2 regions of the Streptomyces sp. NPDC048185 genome follow, and region 2 is predicted to be linked to the other one. Evidence: riboswitches for the same ligand, from Rfam matches in the RefSeq annotation. Region 2 holds a riboswitch; the other holds the start of a gene.
What was found. A riboswitch is a leader RNA that binds a small molecule or an ion and turns the genes downstream of it on or off. The one in region 2 is predicted to bind S-adenosylmethionine.
Positions count from the first base shown of each region.

Region 1 (10,054 bases), on a different contig from region 2:
CAAGGCCAAGTCCCTGAAGATCACCACGGACGACCGCGTCGTCGCCGTCACCGACGCCTCCACGCACACCCTGACGGTCTACCGGGACGGCGAGGAGGTTCGGCAGGTCCCCGTCACCACGGGCAAGCCCGGCTTCGAGACCCGCAACGGCGTCAAGGTCGTGCTGGGCAAGGAGCCCTTCGTACGCATGCGCAGCACCACCGTCGGCATCGCCGAGGGCTCGTCGGAGTCGTACGACCTGCCGGTGTACTTCGCGACCCGGGTCACCTGGAGCGGCGAGTACGTGCACGCCGCCCCCTGGTCCGTCGGCTCCCAGGGCTCCGCCAACGTCAGCCACGGCTGCGTCGGCATGAGCACCGAGAACGCCGAGTGGTTCTTCGGCGAGGTCCAGGAGGGCGACGTCGTCCAGGTGATCAACTCGGACGGCGAGACCATGGAGCCCTTCGGCAACGGCTTCGGCGACTGGAACCTGGACTGGACCAAGTGGCGCCAGGGCAGCGCCCTCACGGGCGGTACGGGCGACGGTTCCGGTACCGGGGAGCAGGCCCGGCTGCGGCCGGAGAGTGCCTGAGAACACCCTGGGGCAGCGCCGTCAGGGGCGCGGGGCTGTACCGCGGTGCGGCTCCGCCGCGTGGGCGCGGGCGACCACGACGGCGCCGAGGCCGCCGACCAGCCCGCGCCCCCGCGCCCGAGGCGCCCCCAGGGGGTGTCGTTCGGATCTTGCCGGGGTCGCGGGGGCCCTAGACGCCCTGCAGCCTCTTCTGCCGCAGCAGCGCGGCCAGCGCAGCCGCGAACTCCACCGGCTCCACCGGCGACGCCACAGCGGCCTCCGCACGGCTCCAGGTGGCCAGCCAGGCGTCCTGCGGCCTGGCGATGAGCAGCAGCACCGGCGGACAGTCGAAGATCTCGTCCTTGATCTGGCGGCACACGCCCATGCCGCCCATCGGTACGGCCTCGCCGTCCAGGACGCACACGTCGATCCCGCCCTTGTCGAGCTCCCTGACGACGGCGGCCGGCGTCGCGCACTCCACGAACTCGACCACGGGCACGTCCGGAGCCGGCCGGCGGCCGGTCGCGAGCCGCACCTGTTCGCGGGTGTTGGAGTCGTCGCTGTAGACCAGCACCGTGGCGGTCGCCTGCATGCTTCCTCCGATACGCGGTGGAGACTGTCGTGCCCGTTGCGCCGGATGCTACTCCCTCGGACAGCCCGTCAGCACTGGTTCGGACACGGCTTCGACGGGCCGTTCGATGGGCCATACGGGCACTACAGAGGGGGCGAACACACCGAACGGCACCCCCCGGGGTGAGGGCGGGATAAGCGACCGACATAATGTCGGTCGTGGCGACAGCAACGACAGTAGAAACCGGGCACGCGCACCCGTCGGTCAACCGGCCGAACCTCACCAGCGTCGGAACCATCATCTGGTTGAGTTCCGAGCTGATGTTCTTCGCGGCCCTCTTCGCGATGTACTTCACCCTGCGATCGGTGACCGGCCCGGACTTCTGGTCCGAGAAGGCCGAAGCGCTGAACTTCCCGTTCTCCGCGACGAACACCACGATCCTGGTGCTCTCCTCCCTCACCTGTCAGCTCGGCGTGTTCGCCGCCGAGCGCGGTGACGTGAAGAAGCTCAGGATGTGGTTCATCGTCACCTTCGTGATGGGTGCGATCTTCATCGGCGGTCAGGTGTTCGAGTACACCGAGCTGGTCAAGCACGAGGGCCTCTCGCTCTCGTCGGACCCGTACGGCTCGGTGTTCTACCTGACCACCGGCTTCCACGGACTGCACGTGACGGGCGGCCTCATCGCCTTCCTGCTGGTCCTCGGCCGCACCTACGCGGCCCGGAGGTTCACCCACGAGCAGGCGACCGCGGCCATCGTCGTGTCCTACTACTGGCACTTCGTCGATGTCGTCTGGATCGGCCTCTTCGCCACGATCTACATGATCAAGTAGTCGCGGCACGCACCCGCGCAATACCAGAAGCATCGACGCAGAAGATCCTGACACCGGGGTAATCCGTGAAAAAGCTCTCCGCACGACGACGCCATCCGCTGGCGGCGCTCGTCGTCCTACTCCTCGCGCTGGCATGCACCGGGGGGCTGTACGCCGCGTTCGCGCCCGCGAGCAAGGCGCAGGCAGATGAATCCGCCCAGTCCCTCGCCATCGAAGAGGGCAAGAAGCTCTACGCCGTCGGCTGCGCCAGCTGCCACGGCACCGGGGGTCAGGGCACCACCGACGGTCCGAGCCTGGTCGGCGTCGGCGCCGCGGCCGTCGACTTCCAGGTGGGCACCGGCCGTATGCCGGCCCAGCAGCCGGGCGCGCAGGTCCCGGACAAGCCGAACCTCTACTCGCAGGCCGAGATCGACCAGCTGGCGGCCTACATCGCCTCGCTGGGTGCCGGACCGGCCATCCCGACCGAGGAGAAGTACGGCCCGGAGGGCGCGGACATCGCCAAGGGCGGTGAGCTGTTCCGCACCAACTGCGCCCAGTGCCACAACTTCACCGGCAAGGGCGGCGCGCTGACGCACGGCAAGTACGCGCCCAGCCTCGAGGGTGTCGACCCGAAGCACATCTACGAGGCCATGCAGACCGGCCCGCAGAACATGCCCTCCTTCCCCGACACGACCATGTCGGAGCAGAACAAGAAGGACATCATCGCCTACCTGAACGCGGTCAACGGTGACGAGACCGTCAGCCCCGGCGGTCTGTCGCTGGGCGGCCTCGGGCCGGTCAGCGAGGGCCTCTTCGGCTGGATCTTCGGCCTCGGTGCCTGCATCGCCGTCGCCGTGTGGGTCGCCGCCCGGACCGCAAAGGCCAAGAAGTCATGAGTAGCCAAGACATTCCAGAAGAGAACCTGCCTGCTGAGCAGGGCACCACGCACGGTGCGGTGAAGGTCGCGGACGAGGACCACCCGTTCGCCGACCCGGGGCTGCCGCCTCACGAGCACCGGATCCAGGACATCGACGAGCGGGCCGCCAAGCGGTCCGAGCGTGTCGTCGCGTTCCTGTTCACCTTGTCGATGCTGGCCACCGCGGGCTTCATCGCCTCGTTCGTGGCCATCCCGCACGACAAGTCGATCTTCGTCTTCCCGTTCGGGCACGTGAACGCGATGAACTTCGCGCTCGGCCTGACGCTGGGCGTGGCGCTGTTCACGATCGGCGCGGGCGCCGTCCACTGGGCGCGCACCCTGATGTCCGACGAGGAGGTCGCCGACGAGCGTCACCCGATCGAGGCGTCCCCCGAGGTCCGTGCCAAGGTGCACGCGGACTTCAAGCAGGGCGCCAAGGAGTCCGTGATCGGGCGCCGCAAGCTGATCCGCAACACGATGCTGGGCGCGCTCACCCTGGTGCCGCTCTCCGGCGTCGTCCTGCTGCGCGACCTCGGCCCGCTGCCCGGCACCAAGCTCCGCCACACCCTGTGGTCCAAGGGCAAGCTGCTCGTCAACATGAACACGAACGAGCCGCTGCGCCCCTCCGACGTCGCGGTCGGCTCGCTCACCTTCGCCAAGCCCGAGGGCCTGGAGGAGCACGACGAGGAATTCCAAGACGAGATCGCCAAGGCCGCCCTGATGATCGTCCGGCTCCAGCCGGAGGACATCAAGGACAAGCGCGAGCTCGAGTGGTCGCATGAGGGCATCGTCGCGTACTCGAAGATCTGCACCCACGTGGGCTGCCCGATCTCCCTGTACGAGCAGCAGACGCACCACGTGCTGTGCCCCTGCCACCAGTCCACCTTCGACCTCTCCGACGGTGCCCGGGTGATCTTCGGTCCCGCCGGTCACGCCCTGCCGCAGCTGCGCATCGGTGTGAACGACGAGGGCTATCTCGAGGCGCTCAGCGACTTCGAAGAGCCCGTCGGTCCTGCTTTCTGGGAGCGCGGATGAGCACGACAGCGACCAACGAGTCCCGCTCACGCGGGAAGGCACCGGCCGGCGAGCGCGTCGCCGACTGGGCCGACGGCCGGCTCGGGATCTACTCCCTGGCCAAGGCCAACATGCGCAAGATCTTCCCCGACCACTGGTCGTTCATGCTCGGCGAAGTGTGCATGTACAGCTTCATCATCATCATCCTCACGGGTGTGTATCTGACGCTGTTCTTCCACCCGTCGATGAACGAGGTCACGTACCACGGTTCGTACGTGCCGCTGCAGGGCCAGCTGATGAGCGAGGCGTACGCCTCGACGATGAACATCAGCTTCGACATCCGGGGTGGTCTGCTCATCCGGCAGATCCACCACTGGGCGGCGATCATCTTCCTCGCCGGCATGTTCGTGCACATGATGCGCGTCTTCTTCACCGGCGCGTTCCGCAAGCCGCGTGAGATCAACTGGTTGTTCGGCTTCCTGCTGTTCGTCCTCGGCATGTTCACCGGTTTCACCGGCTACTCGCTCCCGGACGACCTGCTCTCCGGCACCGGTGTCCGCTTCACGCAGGGCGCGATCCTGTCCGTGCCGATCGTCGGCACGTACATCTCGATGTTCCTGTTCGGCGGGGAGTTCCCCGGCCACGACTTCGTGGCCCGGTTCTACTCGATCCACATCCTGCTGCTGCCGGGCATCATGCTCGGCCTGATGGTGGGCCACCTGATCCTGGTCTTCTACCACAAGCACACGCAGTTCGCGGGCCCCGGCAAGACCAACAACAACGTCGTCGGCATGCCGCTGCTGCCGGTGTACATGGCGAAGGCCGGAGGCTTCTTCTTCCTGGTCTTCGGTGTGATCGCGGCCGTCGCCGGCCTCGTGTCGGTCAACCCGATCTGGAGCATCGGCCCGTACCGGCCCGACCAGGTGTCGACCGGTGCCCAGCCCGACTGGTACATGGGCTTCGCCGAGGGGCTCGTCCGCGCCATGCCCGGCTGGGAGATCAACTTCTGGGGTCACACGCTCGTCCTGGGTGTGTTCATCCCGCTGGTGATCTTCGGTATCTTCCTCGCGGCGATCGCCGTCTACCCGTTCATCGAGTCGTGGGTGACCGGCGACAAGCGCGAGCACCACATCCTGGACCGGCCGCGCAACGCCCCGACGCGTACCGCCCTCGGCGTCGCCTGGGTGACCGCGTACATCATCATGCTGATCGGTGGTGGCAACGACATCGTCGCCACGCACTTCCACCTGTCGATCAACTCGGTCACCTGGTTCGTCCGGATCGGCTTCTTCGTCGGCCCGGTCATCGCCTTCGTGATCACCAAGCGGATCTGCCTCGGCCTCCAGCGCCGGGACAAGGACAAGGTGCTGCACGGACGCGAGTCCGGCATCATCAAGCGCCTGCCGCACGGTGAGTTCATCGAGGTCCACGAGCCGCTCAGCCAGGGCGCGCTGCACACCCTCACCTCGCACGAGCAGTACAAGCCGGCCGAGATCGGCCCGACGGTCGACGAGAACGGCGTCGAGCGCAAGGCGAAGGGCTCGGAGAAGCTCCGCGCCAAGCTCAGCAAGGCGTACTACGGCCCGGAGTCGCAGATTCCGAAGCCGACCGTCGAGGAGTACAAGGAGATCACGAGCGGCCACGGCCACCACTGACCCTCCAGCGTCGCCACACCACGGTCGAAGGGCCCCGTCCGGTCTGCGGACGGGGCCCTTCGCCGTGCCCGGGGGCTGGATAGGGTGGGACCACACTCTCTTTTCCACGATGCACACGATCAGGAGCGGCTCATGAGCGCTGTGACCCCCGCTGGAGGCGACATCGCGGCGGGCCGCTCCTGGCCCGTCCTGCTGAACGGTCTGCTGGACGGCCGTGACCTGTCCGTCGACGACACCGCCTGGGCGATGGACCTGATCATGCGCGGCGAGGCGACCGACGTGCAGATCGCCGGGTTCGCGACGGCGCTGCGGGCCAAGGGCGAGACCGTCGACGAGATCTCCGGCTGTGTGCGGTCGATGTACGAGCACGCGCACGTCATCGAGGTGCCCGGCGAGACCGTCGACATCGTCGGCACCGGCGGCGACGGCGCCAAGACCGTCAACATCTCCACCATGTCGGCCATCGTCATCGCCGGCACCGGCGCCAAGGTCGTCAAGCACGGCAGCCGTGCCGCCTCCTCGGCGTCCGGCGCCTCCGACGTGCTGGAGAAGCTCGGGGTCAATCTGGAGCTGACCCCGAAGCGGGTGGCCCAGGTCGCCGAGGAGGCCGGGATCACCTTCTGCTTCGCCGTGAAGTTCCACCCCGCGCTGCGCCACGTGGCGACCGCGCGCGGCCAGCTGGGCGTGCGGACCGTGTTCAACTTCCTCGGGCCGCTGACCAATCCGGCGAAGGTGAAGGCCCAGGCGGTCGGTGTCGCCGACCCGCGGATGGCGCCGATCATCGCCGGGGTGTTCGCCGAGCGCGGCAACTCCTCGCTGGTGTTCCGCGGCGACGACGGCCTCGACGAGCTGACCACGACCTCCACCTCCCGGGTCTGGGTCGTGCGGGACGGCACGGTGACCGAGGAGTCCTTCGACCCGCGGGACGTCGGCCTGGAACTGGTGCCGGTGGAGGCGCTGCGCGGCGCCGACGCCTCCTACAACGCCGACGTCGCCCGCCGCCTGCTGGCCGGCGAGCCGGGGCCGGTCCGGGACGCGGTGCTGCTGAACTCGGCGGCGGCCCTGGTGGCGCTGAAGCCCGGCGACGGACCGCTGACCGAGCGGATCCGGGCCGGCATGGAGCAGGCCGCCGAGTCCATCGACTCCGGCGCGGCCAGGCGGACCCTGGAGCGCTGGGTGGCCGCCAGCAACGCGTAGTCCCGCCCCGGGACAGTGACGTCCGTCCCGCGATCCGGACTCGGGTTGCGGGGCGGCGATCACTTCACGTACGTTCCTTCCCAGGTCATGAGTGACAGTCATGAGGCCCCGGCCGACTGTCCGGCAACCCTCCGTCCGTGGCGGGGTGCCCCGGGTGAAGACCAGGCCGTGGACAGCAAGGTTCACGGCAAGCGCGGACCCCTCGCGGAACCAGGGGTCCTGGGTCGTCCGAGGGAGTCTCCCGTGAATCAGCGAATGCGATAGGGCCGCAGAGCCCCGCCTCCGCATCCCCCTTTTCCTTTCCGTCCCACGCTCGAGCCGTGCGCGCTCGCGTGGTGATGTCCTCTGCCTTCACGGGAGCACCCATGTCCGTCTCCGCCGTCGCCGCCGACCAGTCCGTCTGTGCCCCGCTGCCCGTCCTGGGCCGGGACGTCACCGTCCCGCTCGTCACCGGTGGCGAGGTCACCTACGCCGCGCTGGACTACGCCGCCAGCGCGCCCGCGCTCCAGCGGGTCTGGGACGACGTCGCCGCCTACGCCCCGTACTACGGCAGCGTGCACCGCGGCGCCGGGTACCTCTCGCAGCTGTCGACCGACCTGTTCGAGAACGCCCGGAGGACCGTCGCCGAGTTCCTCGGCTGCCGCGACGCCGACCAGGTGGTGTTCACCCGGTCCACCACCGACTCCCTGAACCTGCTCGCCGCCGCCCTCCCGGCCGGCTGCCGGGTCTTCGTCTTCGAGACCGAGCACCACGCCTCGCTGCTGCCCTGGCGGGACGCGGACGTGACCTACCTGGACGCCCCGCGCACCCCGGCCGAGGCCGTCGGGACCCTGGAGCGCGCGCTGGCCGCCCGCGAGCCGTACGGGCCCGCCCTGGTCTGCGTCACCGGCGCCTCCAACGTCACCGGCGAGCTGTGGCCGGTGCGTGAGCTGGCCGCCGCCGCGCACGCGCACGGTGCCCGGATCGTGCTGGACGCCGCCCAGCTCGCTCCGCACCACCCCGTCGACGTGCGCGACCTGGACGTCGACTGGGTCGCCTTCTCCGGGCACAAGCTGTACGCCCCCTTCGGCTCCGGCGTCCTCGCGGGCCGCGCCGACTGGCTGCGCGAGGCCGAGCCGTACCTGGCGGGCGGCGGTGCCAGCCGCAGCGTCAGCCGGCGCCCGGACGGCGGCGTGGACGTGCAGTGGCACGACAGCGCCGCCCGCCACGAGGCCGGTTCGCCCAACGTCATCGGCGCCTACGCGATCGCCTCGGCCTGCAAGGCCCTCACCGAGGCCGGGTTCGGCACGCTGGTCGCCCGCGAGGAGCACCTGATCCGCAAGGTCCGCGAAGGGCTCGCCGGCGTGCCCGAGGTCCGGGTCCTCTCCCTCTTCGGCGACGACGCCCCCCGCGTCGGCGTCCTCTCCTTCGTCGTCGAGGGCTGGAACAGCTCCCACTTCGCCGCCGCCCTCTCCGCGGAGTACGGCATCGGCGTGCGCGACGGTCTGTTCTGCGCCCACCCGCTGGTGCGCACCCTGCTCGGCAGCGACCCGCAGACGCAGGGCGAGTGCGGCGCCCCCGAGGCGGCGCCGGGGGAGAAGTCCCTCAACGCCATCCGGGTCAGCTTCGGCGCGGGCACCCCGGACGAGCACGTCGAGCGGTTCGTGAACGCCGTCAAGGAGCTGGTGAGCGACGGCGCCCGCTGGAACTACCGCACCGAGGACGGGCGTTGCGTGCCGGACACGTCCGCGGCCGGGACCGCCGCCTGAGGCTCCCGCACCACCGGGCCCGCCCGCACGGCGCCGTCGGCCGGCCCGGCGCAGTCGGCCGGCCCGGCGGACCCGGTCTCAGGACGAGCTCAGTTGTCGAGCCCGATGGCGAACGCCGCCTCCAGGTCGTGCTGCGAGTACGTACGGAACGCCACGTGCGTGTCCGTGCCCTCCACGCCCGGGATCTTGCTGATCCGGCCGGGGATGACCTCCGCCAGGTCCTCGTGCTGGTTGACCCGCACCATCGCGATCAGGTCGTAGGTGCCGGTGACGGAGAAGACCTCGCTGACGTTCTCCAGCGAGGCGATCTGCTCCGCGATCTCGGGGATCCGGTCCACGCTGGTCTTGATGAGGACGATCGCGCTGATCACGGCTGGTTCTCTCCCTCGGGGGCCGTCGCTGGAACGTCCCCAACTCTAGTCCCACCGCCGAACCGCACCCAGGCGAAGACGAAGCCGAGCCCGAAGCCCACCAGGTGCGCGAGGTAGGCCACCCCGGGCCCGTCACCGGCGCGCCCCGCCGCCAGCCACTGCAGGGACACCCAGAACGGCAGCACCACCCACGCCGGGAAGCGCAGCGGCAGGAAGAGCAGGAAGGGCAGGAGGCTGGTCACCCGGGCGCTCGGGAACAGGAAGAGGAACGCGCCGAGGACCGCGGAGATCGCCCCCGACGCCCCGACCAGCGACTCCTGGGAGTGGGCGTTGGCCGCCGCGTAGCCCAGCAGCGCCAGACAGCCGCAGCCGAGGTAGAACAGCAGGAACTGGAGCCGCCCCATCCGCGCCTCGGTCATCGCGCCGAAGACGTAGAGGAAGAGCATGTTGCCGAGCAGGTGCACCCAGCTGCCGTGGACGAACAGTGCCGTGGCGGGCGTGAGAGCGGCCCGGGGGGAGTCCTCGAACAGTTCTGCGGGGATCACGCCCCAGCGGCGGAACCAGGCGCGCTGGGCGGCGAGCAGCTCCTCCCCGCTCCCGTGGACCGGAACGAGGCCCGACGCGGGGCTGACCAGGAACAGCAGGCAGCACAGGGTGATCAGCGCGTAGGTCACCGGAGCCGTGCGGCTCCGCGGGGTGCGGGCCGTGCCGAGCGTCCTGACCTTCCCGAGGGCCGCCGTGCTCCAGTTGCGGATCATGAATACAGAGCATGACGCAACCGGACGAAACCGCCCGTACCGCCTCGCCGCCGTGGACGCGCGGGCGGCGGGTACCCGCCAGGCCGTAGGGTTACGAGCCATACGCACCGGGGAGGCCGGCGCGTCACGGACACTGGATAGAGAGCGAACAGCCACGATGACGGTTCCCCTGCCGACCGACACGACGCGGTGGCGCTGCACCCTCTGCGGCAACCTCACCCGGTTCGACGTGACCCGTGCCTCGAAGGTCGTCGAGTACGTGCACCTCGATCTGGCCGGCGAGCCGACGGTCGAGGAGCGCGAGGTGCTCAGTGAGACCATCGAGTCGGTGCGGTGCCGCTGGTGCAATGCCGTGGACCAGGTGGAACTCGTGGACAGGCCGGGCGCCGGCTCCTGACGGGAGCGGGCTCCGCGGGCCGTGGTCCCGAACCGGGATCGCGCCCAGGCATGCGCAGGCAGCAGAGG
Region 1 covers NZ_JBIDAN010000001.1:398,323-408,376, reverse strand. Annotated here, with positions in the region: gene ACGF3H_RS01895 (Ig-like domain-containing protein) at 1-571, shown strand, start outside; gene ACGF3H_RS01890 (hypothetical protein) at 741-1,142, opposite strand; gene ACGF3H_RS01885 (heme-copper oxidase subunit III) at 1,331-1,951, shown strand; gene ACGF3H_RS01880 (c-type cytochrome) at 2,017-2,826, shown strand; gene ACGF3H_RS01875 (Rieske 2Fe-2S domain-containing protein) at 2,823-3,881, shown strand; gene ACGF3H_RS01870 (cytochrome bc complex cytochrome b subunit) at 3,878-5,515, shown strand; gene trpD (anthranilate phosphoribosyltransferase) at 5,648-6,712, shown strand; SAM riboswitch class IV at 6,796-6,912, shown strand; gene ACGF3H_RS01860 (aminotransferase class V-fold PLP-dependent enzyme) at 7,078-8,460, shown strand; gene ACGF3H_RS01855 (Lrp/AsnC family transcriptional regulator) at 8,550-8,831, opposite strand; gene ACGF3H_RS01850 (rhomboid family intramembrane serine protease) at 8,828-9,589, opposite strand; gene ACGF3H_RS01845 (hypothetical protein) at 9,747-9,986, shown strand.
Region 1: linked by a shared signal. The riboswitch ahead of ACGF3H_RS01860 (aminotransferase class V-fold PLP-dependent enzyme) and the one ahead of thrC (threonine synthase) in region 2 are both predicted to bind S-adenosylmethionine.

Region 2 (10,054 bases):
ACAACAAGACCCTCTTCGACAAGGCCGGCATCACCCCGCCCAAGACCTGGGACGACCTCGCCGACGCGGCCGAGGCGCTCGAGGAGGACGGCGTGAAGTACCCGTACGCGCTGCCGTTGGGCCCCGAGGAGGCTCAGGCCGAGACGATGCAGTGGATGCTCAGCGGCGGCGGCGGCTACACCGACGACGTCGGCACCTACTCGGTCGACTCGCCGCAGAACGTCACCACCTTCACCTGGCTCAGGGACGAACTGGTGGCCAAGGGCCTCACCGGGCCCGTCGCCCCCGGCAAGCTCGACCGGGCCGCCGCCTTCACCGCCTTCGCGAACGGCGAGGTCGGCATGCTCAACGGCCACCCCTCCCTGATGAAGGCGGCCTCCGCCAAGGGCGTGAAGTACGGCATGGTGCCCACCCCCGGCGCCGAGGGCGAGAGCAGGAACACCCTCGGTGTCACCGACTGGATGACGGCCTTCAAGAAGAACGGCCACCAGGAGGAGATCGGCGACTTCCTCGACTTCGTCTACGACGACGAGAACGTCCTCGACTTCTCCCGCGAGTACGACCTGCTGCCGGTCACCACCTCCGCGTCCGAGGCGATGAGCACGGCGGCCGAGGACAAGGACCTCAAGCCCTTCCTGGACGAGCTGCTCCTCTCCGAGCTCTACCCGGTCGGCAAGACCTCCTGGGCCTCGGTCAGCGCGGACGTCAAGAAGCGCATCGGCCAGGCGGTCGTCCCCGGCGGCAGCCCCTCGGAGGTCCTCGGCCAGATCCAGACGTCGGCCATGCGGGCGGACAGCGCCGAATAGCGCCGCTGTCGGTGGCGGGCGTTACGGTGCCGTACATGGACCTCGGAGCAAGGGAGCGCGGCATCCTCGCGCTGGAGCGCCGCGGCTTTCCCGGCCCCGGCGCGAAGGAACGCGCGATCCGCGAGGAACTGGGCCTGGCCCCCGTCCGCTACTACCAGCTCCTCAACGCCCTCCTGGACGACCCGCGCGCCCTGGCCCTCGACCCGGTGACGGTCAACCGGCTGCGCCGGGTGCGGGAGAAGCGGCGCGGCGAGCGCTGAGGTTCGTTCCCGGGCCCGCGGGATAGGTTCGCCGTATGGGCAGCCACCAGGAATCCACCCCCGACTCCCGGGTCCCCGCGGACCACCTGCCGACGCCCGCGACCGAGGCCGGCCGCGAGGGGCTCGACGCCCTTCTCGCCCGCCCCGGCCGCGCGCTGATCGCGCTCGACTTCGACGGCACGCTCGCCCCGATCGTGCCGGACCCCGACCTGGCCCGCGCGCACCCGGACGCGGTGCCCGCGCTCGCGGCCCTCGCCCCGAAGGTCGCCTCCGTCGCCGTGATCACCGGGCGCCCGGCCGAGGTCGCCGTCCACCACGGAGGCTTCGCGGACGTCCCCGGCCTGGACCGCCTCGTCGTCCTCGGCCACTACGGCGCCGAGCGCTGGGACGCGGCGACCGGCACCCTCACCACGCCCGAACCGCACCCCGGCGTCGCCGCCGTCCGTGCCGAGCTGCCGGGACTGCTGGAGCGGTCCGGCGCGGGCGAGGGCACATGGATCGAGGAGAAGGGCCACGCGGTGGCCGTCCACACCCGCCGCGCCCCCGACCCGCAGGCCGCCTTCGACACCCTGCGCGCCCCCCTCGCCGACCTGGCCTCCCGGGCCGGCCTGATCGTCGAACCGGGCCGCATGGTGCTGGAACTGCGCCCACCGGGCATGGACAAGGGCGCAGCCCTGCGGGAGTACGTCCGCGAGCTGGACGCGGGGTCCGTCCTCTACGCCGGCGACGACCTCGGCGACCTCCCCGCCTACACGGCCGCGGACGAGCTCCGCGCCGAGGGCGTTCCGGGCCTGCTGGTCTGCAGCGGCAGCGACGAGGTGACGGAGCTGAGGAAGCGCGCGGACGTGGAGGTGGACGGCCCGGCCGGGGTGGTGGCGCTCCTGCGCGCCCTCGCGGGCCGGCTGGGCTGAGACAACGTCACGGCGAGGCTCCCCGCTCGTCACAGACGTGTCCGGACGCCGGCGCCGGGGCAACCCGCCCCGGCGTGCGGGCCCCCCTGGGAGATGTACAGCGCCTGCCCGCTGAGGCCCGGAACCCTGGAGGACACGTCATGCCCGCTCGCCGCACGTTCCCGGTGCTCGCCCTCGCCGTCATGGCCGCCGGCCTGGCACTCACGGCCTGCGACAACGGCGGCGGCGCCGACGACGCCGCGCCCTCCGCCGCCCCGACGAGCGTCACGCAGTCCTCCGCCGCCGAGCCGGCCACCCCCACCGGCGGGTCCGGCGAGAAGTGCACGGACCAGGTGAACTACGCGGGTGACCCGCGGTCGAACGCGGAGATCAACTCGATCGGCGAGGAGACCGGCACCTGCCCGCCGGTCCAGGGGCGGTCGGGCGGTGCCGCCCCGTCCGGCACCCCCGTGCAGGACGGCGAGAAGTGCACGGACCAGGTGAACTACGCGGGTGATCCGCGGTCGAACGCGGAGATCAACTCGATCGGCGACAAGACCGGGTACTGCCCGCCGGTCCAGGGGCGGTGACGCCCGTCGGCGTCAGCCCCGCAGTGCCTCCAGCTGATCGAGGAACCAGCGGGCCGGCGGCAGCGCGGTGGCGGCGGCGGACAGCCGCTTCGACCGCTCGGCCCGCTCGCCCGCCGACACGGTGAGCGCCCGGTGCAGCGCGTCCGCCGTCGCGCCGATGTCGTACGGGTTCACCACCAGCGCGTCCTCGCCCAGCTCCTCGTACGCCCCGGCCTCCCGCGACAGCACCAGCACGCAGCCCTCGTCGGAGACGACCGGCACCTCCTTCGCCACCAGGTTCATCCCGTCCCGGATGGGGTTGACCAGCGCCACGTCCGCCAGCCGGTACGCCGCCAGCGAGCGCGCGAAGTCGTCCTTCACGTGCAGCACGACCGGCGTCCACCCGGCCGTCCCGAACTCCGCGTTGATCTCCTCCGCGACCCGCTGCACCTCGGCCGTGTAGTCCCGGTACACGGCGAGGTCCTGCCGCGACGGGTAGGCGAACGCGACGTGCACCACCCGCTCCCGCCACTCCGGCCGGTCGGCGAGCAGCTGCCGGTACGCCAGCATGCCCCGCACGATGTTCTTGGACAGCTCGGTCCGGTCCACCCGGACGATCGTCCGGCGCCCCTCGCCGATCTCCTCCCGGAGCGCCGCCATCCGTTCGTCCACGTCGGCCTCGTGCGACCGCTTCCGCAGGAAGTCCGCGTCCGCCCCCAGCCCGTGCACGCCGATCTCCGTGCCGCCGAGCCCGCCCACCAGCGCGTCGCAGCAGGCGGTGAACGCGTCCGCCCAGCGCCGGGTGAGGAAGCCGAGCCGGTCGGCGCCCAGCATTCCGCGCAGCACCTGCTCGGCGATGTCGTCCGGCAGCATCCGGAAGTAGTCGACCGGCGCCCACGGCGTGTGCGAGAAGTGCCCGATCCTGAGGTCGGGCCGCAGCTCGCGCAGCATCCCCGGCACCAGCGTCAGGTGGTAGTCCTGCACGACCGCGACCGCCCCCTCGGCGGCCTCCTCGGCCAGTGCCTCGGCGAAGGCCCGGTTGTACGCCTCGTAGGACGCCCACTGCCGCCGGAACTCCGCGTCGAAGACCGGCTCCAGGGGTGTCTGGTACAGCATGTGGTGCACGAACCACAGCACCGAGTTGGCGATCCCGTTGTAGGCGTCCGCGTGCACGTCGGCCGGCACGTCCAGCATCCGCACGCCGTCCTCGCCCACCCCGCGCCGCACCGCCTCGCGGTCGCCGTCGCTCAGCGCGGAGCAGACCCACAACGCGCCCGCGTCCGGCCCGATGGCCGAGAGTCCGGAGACCAGTCCGCCACCGCCCCGCCGGGCATGCAGCGAACCGTCCTCCCGCACCTCGTACGAGACGGGCCCCCGATTGGAGGCGACCAGCACCTGAGCAGCACCGAACCTTGAAGCCATACGCCTCAACCTAGCCCGGGCCCCAAATCCTCAAACGTGCCCACGCGGCACCTCGACGGCGATTTGGTCACGTCGCTTGTGTGGAGGATGTGAACACGTTGAATATGTGCAGTGCACATTTCAACTATCTGGGGGGTGGGTGCACCGTGCCCATGTACTGGCACCAGGCGCGCATACGGGGATTCGCCGCCACCGCGGCACTGATCGCGGCGTCCGCGCTGGCCCTGGCCGGCTGCGGCGACGGCGACACCGCCGCGACGACGGACGAGCGGCCCGCGGCGGCCACCGCCACCGCCGCCGCCGCGCCGAGCGACAGTCCGACCCCCGAGGCGACCGCCGGCAGCGAGACCCCGACGCCGACGCCCACCCCGACCCCGACTCCGGTCACGCTGCCCGACCTCGGCGGCGGCACCATCGGGTCGGCCGTCGCCGCGGCGAAGAAGGCCGGGGTCCACTACGTCGTCCAGCTCCAGGGCACCGGACGCGCCGCGGCCTCCTGGGGCGCGGGTGAGAAGGTCTGCGAGCAGACCGGCGGCGCCGGCGACGTGACCTTCACCGTCCCCCGCGACGGCCGCGACTGCGCCGGACGCCTGCTGCACACGCCGAAGCCGACCCCGCCCGCGCAGCCCGCACCGGAGCAGACCCGGGACACCGGGGGCGGCGGGGACGGCGGGAGCACCGGCACCGGCGCCTGCGAGCTGATGAGCCCCGCGGGCAACTGCTACGCCGACGGCCAGTTCTGCGCCAACCGGCACCACGGTCTGAGCACCCACGGCCGCGGCGGCGAGTACCTGACCTGCTCGCCGGACTCGGGCGGCAGGTGGCGCTGGTCGGACGGCGTCACCGGCTGACGCTCAGGCCACCCGGCGGGAGGCGTACTCCGCGATCTCCGCCATCGGCGGCCGTTCCTCGGTGTCGACGGCGTAGGTGCGCGGCTCGAAGCCGCCGGCGCCCCGCTCGAACTGGGTGAGGGCCGGGCGGAGCAGATGGCCGCGGGCCAGCCGGAGCTGGGCGGTGCGGTAGATCGCGGCGGACATGCGGCCCAGCGCCCGGCCGTCCTGATGACGGTGCCGGCGCACCCCGACGTCGACCTGGGCGAGCGCGTCCAGACCCACCAGGTGCAGGGAGTCGACCAGCATCCCCAGCTCGACGCCGTAGCCGACGGGGAAGGGCAGGCGTTCCAGCAGGGAGCGGCGGGCCGCGTACTCGCCGCCGAGCGGCTGGACGAAGCCCGCCAGCCGCGGCCAGTGCAGGTTGAGCAGCGGCCGGGCCATCAGCTCGGTGACCCGGCCGCCCTCGCCCGGGGCGGCGTCGAGCGGGCGGTCGTACATGGCCTTGACGAGGTGGACCTCCGGGTCGGTGAGCAGCGGGCCCACGATGCCGGAGACGAAGTCGGCGGAGAACTCGCGCAGGTCGGCGTCGACGAAGCAGACGATGTCCCCGCCGGTGACCAGCAGCGAGCGCCACAGCACCTCGCCCTTGCCGGGCGCGGCCGGGATGCGGGGGAGTATCTCGTCGCGAGGGACGACCCGCGCCCCCGCCGCCGCGGCCACCGCCGCCGTACGGTCGGTCGACCCGGAGTCCACGACCACGAGTTCGTCGACGAGCGGCACCCGCAGCATCAGCTCGCGGCGGATCACCGCGACGATGTCGCCGACGGTCGCCTCCTCGTCGAGCGCCGGCAGCACCACGCTGACCGACTGGCCCGTGGCGTGCTTGGCCGCCATGATCTGCGGAAGCGTGCGGTCTGCCACGGACCAGGAGCGTGCGCCAAGCCAGCGCTCGACTTCTTCCAGCACGGTCGGTGGGCTCCTTTGTGATCCATCTCGCGGTACGGACGACTATCTCAACCGTCCTGGCCTTCGGTTACAGTCTTGAACAACGCGGAGGACCGGCGCATGCCGGGGTCACCTGTGAACCAGTGCAGAACAACCACATACCGCTCATCCAGAGGGGCAGAGGGAAACGGCCCGATGAAGCCCCGGCAACCCTCCAGTCGGTTCTCGTAGATCACTGTCGATCGCAGCGCGAGGCTCCCGGCTAGGGAAGGTGCCAAATCCGTCTCACGGCGAGATGCGTCGTGAGGAAGATGAGGAGAAAGGGCCTCGCCTCACATGGCTGTGCAGACTGTCGCAAGCACCACCGACACCACCGCTTCCCCCGCCTCCCCCGTGGACCTGGGCCCCGCCGCGGCGCTCTCGTGCCGCGAGTGCGGTCACCGTGTGCCCCTCGGCCCGGTCTTCGCCTGCGAGGAGTGTTTCGGCCCGCTGGAGATCGCCTACGACTTCTCGGCCTACGACACCGAGGAACTGCGGAAGCGGATCGAAGCGGGCCCCGCGAACATCTGGCGCTACGCGCCCCTGCTGCCCGTCCCGGCCGACGTGGCGACCAAGCCGAACATCAACCCGGGCTGGACCAAGCTGGTCAAGGCCGAGAACCTGGCCCGCGAGCTCGGCGTCACCGGCGGTCTGTACGTCAAGGACGACTCCGGCAACCCGACGCACTCCTTCAAGGACCGCGTCGTCGCCCAGGCCCTGGAGGCCGCCCGCGCCTTCGGCTTCACCACCCTGTCCTGCTCCTCCACCGGCAACCTCGCCGGCGCCGTCGGCGCCGCCGCCGCCCGGGCCGGCTTCCGCTCCTGCGTGTTCATCCCGCACGACCTGGAGCAGGGCAAGGTCGTCATGGCCGCCGTCTACGGCGGTGAGCTCGTCGGCATCGAGGGCAACTACGACGACGTGAACCGCTTCTGCTCCGAGCTGATCGGCGACCCGGCCGGCGAGGGCTGGGGCTTCGTCAACGTCAACCTGCGGCCGTACTACGCCGAGGGTTCCAAGACCCTCGCGTACGAGATCTGCGAGCAGCTCGGCTGGCGGCTGCCCGACCAGCTCGTCGTCCCGATCGCGTCCGGCTCCCAGCTCACGAAGATCGACAAGGGGCTGCAGGAGCTGATCAGGCTCGGCCTGGTCGAGGACAAGCCGTACAAGATCTTCGGCGCCCAGGCCGAGGGCTGCTCGCCGGTGTCCACCGCCTACAAGGCGGGACACGACGTCGTGCGCCCCCAGAAGCCGAACACCATCGCCAAGTCCCTCGCGATCGGCAACCCGGCCGACGGCCCCTACGTCCTCGACATCGCCCGCCGCACCGGCGGCGCGGTGGAGGACGTGAACGACGAGCAGGTCGTCGACGCGATCAAGCTGCTCGCCCGCACGGAGGGCATCTTCGCGGAGACCGCCGGCGGTGTGACGGTGGGCGTCACGAAGAAGCTGATCGAGAACGGCGTCCTGGACCCGTCCCTCACCACGGTCGTCCTCAACACCGGCGACGGCCTCAAGACGCTGGACGCGGTGGCCGGTACCGGCCTGACCGCGACGATCCGCCCCAACCTGGACTCCTTCCGAGAGGCTGGCCTCGCATGAGCGTGACCGTTCGCATCCCCACCATCCTGCGCACCTACACCGGTGGGCAGGCCGAGGTCGCCGCCGAGGGCGCGACCCTCTCCGAGGTCATCTCGGACCTCGAGAAGAACCACACCGGCATCGCCGCCCGCGTCCTGGACGACCAGGGCAAGCTGCGCCGCTTCGTCAACGTCTACGTCAACGACGACGACGTCCGCTTCGAGCAGGGCCTGGAGACGGCGACGCCGGACGGTGCGGGCGTGTCCATCATCCCGGCGGTCGCCGGCGGCTGATCCGCCCCGCCCGGTCGCCTTCGGTGACCGGCGTGACGCAGAGTTCATGGAATTGCCCCCTCCGTGGGAAAAGCGGAGGGGGTAATTCCATGTGATTGAGCGCGGTAGAGTTGGGGAACGCGCTCCCGATCACCGAGACGGCGCTCCGCAATTCCTGCCGCAGGCCCGACAAGATGTAGCCAAAGTGTGGGTGTATTTCGCGGCTTTTGTTCGCTTTGTGTAGCCCGACTTGACCCGAATTCAGGCGAATTCTCGCCACATTCCGGACCGGCTACGTCCAGATTTCTCGTCCGATTGACCTGTTGCAGACGGCAGTTGGACCGATACATTCAGCCGCGGTCGACGCGTTCCGGCGCACGCCCCCACCCATCGGGGGGTGAGGTCTGACCCGGATCCGCGAAGTGCGGATCTGTGCAAGGGCCAGTAATAGGGGAGTTAGGCATGGCTCAGGGCACCGTCAAGTGGTTCAACGCGGAGAAGGGGTACGGCTTCATCGCGGTCGACGGTGGTGCGGATGTTTTCGTCCACTACAGCGCGATTCAGATGGACGGCTACCGCACCCTCGAAGAAGGCCAGCGGGTCGAGTTCGAGATCTCGCAGGGTCAGAAGGGCCCGCAGGCCGACATGGTTCGCCTCAGCGCCTGAGACGTGCGGCCGGCGCAAGCCAACGGTCTTCTCCGAAGGGCCCGTACCCCCTGGGGTGCGGGCCCTTCGGCCTGCCCGGGAGCCGGGTGCCGCAGGTGTTCGCGGGCGGCTGAGCGACCGGCCCGATCCCCGAGAGGCGCTTGCACTCGATGGGGGCGAGTGCTAATCATTGGCGTTAGCACTCTGAAGGTGAGAGTGACAACGAAGGACCGGGTCGGTGAGGCCCGCAGGCCGGGTGGGGAAGGAACCACGAGGCCGGCGAGCCGTCCGTCGCGGGCGCGGGCGCGGTCCGAAGGAATCACCCCCAGTCCTGGAGGGACCACTTCACATGGCCAAGATCATCGCGTTCGACGAGGAGGCGCGGCGCGGCCTCGAGCGCGGCATGAACCAGCTCGCGGACGCCGTCAAGGTGACGCTCGGCCCCAAGGGCCGCAACGTCGTCCTCGAGAAGAAGTGGGGCGCGCCCACGATCACCAACGACGGTGTCTCCATCGCCAAGGAGATCGAGCTCGAGGACCCGTACGAGAAGATCGGCGCCGAGCTGGTCAAGGAAGTCGCCAAGAAGACGGACGACGTCGCCGGTGACGGTACGACCACCGCGACCGTTCTCGCCCAGGCCCTGGTGCGCGAGGGTCTGCGCAACGTGGCCGCCGGTGCCAACCCGATGGCGCTGAAGCGCGGTATCGAGAAGGCCGTCGAGGCCGTCTCCGCCGCCCTGCTCGAGCAGGCCAAGGACGTCGAGACCAAGGAGCAGATCGCCTCCACGGCCTCCATCTCCGCCGCCGACACCCAGATCGGCGAGCTCATCGCCGAGGCCATGGACAAGGTCGGCAAGGAAGGCGTCATCACCGTCGAGGAGTCCCAGACCTTCGGTCTGGAGCTGGAGCTCACCGAGGGTATGCGCTTCGACAAGGGCTACATCTCGGCGTACTTCGCCACCGACATGGAGCGGATGGAGGCGTCGCTCGACGACCCGTACATCCTCATCGCCAACTCCAAGATCGGCAACGTCAAGGACCTGCTGCCGCTCCTGGAGAAGGTCATGCAGTCGGGCAAGCCGCTGCTGATCATCGCCGAGGACGTCGAGGGCGAGGCCCTGTCGACCCTGGTCGTCAACAAGATCCGCGGCACCTTCAAGTCCGTCGCCGTCAAGGCCCCGGGCTTCGGCGACCGCCGCAAGGCCATGCTCGGCGACATCGCCATCCTCACGGGCGGCGAGGTCATCTCCGAGGAGGTCGGCCTCAAGCTGGAGAACGCGTCCCTGGACCTCCTGGGCCGCGCCCGCAAGGTCGTCATCACCAAGGACGAGACCACCATCGTCGACGGCGCCGGCTCGACCGACCAGGTCAACGGCCGCGTCAACCAGATCCGCGCCGAGATCGAGAACAGCGACTCGGACTACGACCGCGAGAAGCTCCAGGAGCGCCTGGCGAAGCTGGCCGGCGGCGTGGCCGTCATCAAGGCCGGTGCCGCCACCGAGGTCGAGCTCAAGGAGCGCAAGCACCGCATCGAGGACGCCGTCCGCAACGCGAAGGCGGCCGTCGAGGAGGGCATCGTCGCCGGTGGTGGCGTGGCCCTGCTCCAGGCCTCCCAGGTCTTCGAGAAGCTGGAGCTGACGGGTGACGAGGCGACCGGCGCCAACGCCGTGAAGCTCGCCCTGGAGGCCCCGCTGAAGCAGATCGCCGTCAACGGTGGTCTCGAGGGCGGCGTCGTCGTGGAGAAGGTCCGCAACCTGACCGTCGGCCACGGCCTGAACGCCGCGACCGGTGAGTAC
Region 2 covers NZ_JBIDAN010000006.1:135,169-145,222, forward strand. Annotated here, with positions in the region: gene ACGF3H_RS19325 (extracellular solute-binding protein) at 1-806, shown strand, start outside; gene ACGF3H_RS19330 (DUF3263 domain-containing protein) at 842-1,066, shown strand; gene otsB (trehalose-phosphatase) at 1,102-1,977, shown strand; gene ACGF3H_RS19340 (hypothetical protein) at 2,118-2,546, shown strand; gene ACGF3H_RS19345 (trehalose-6-phosphate synthase) at 2,559-3,947, opposite strand; gene ACGF3H_RS19350 (hypothetical protein) at 4,100-4,798, shown strand; gene ACGF3H_RS19355 (glucosyl-3-phosphoglycerate synthase) at 4,802-5,746, opposite strand; SAM riboswitch class I at 5,888-6,043, shown strand; gene thrC (threonine synthase) at 6,062-7,363, shown strand; gene ACGF3H_RS19365 (MoaD/ThiS family protein) at 7,360-7,635, shown strand; gene ACGF3H_RS19370 (cold-shock protein) at 8,077-8,280, shown strand; gene groL (chaperonin GroEL) at 8,609-10,054, shown strand, end outside.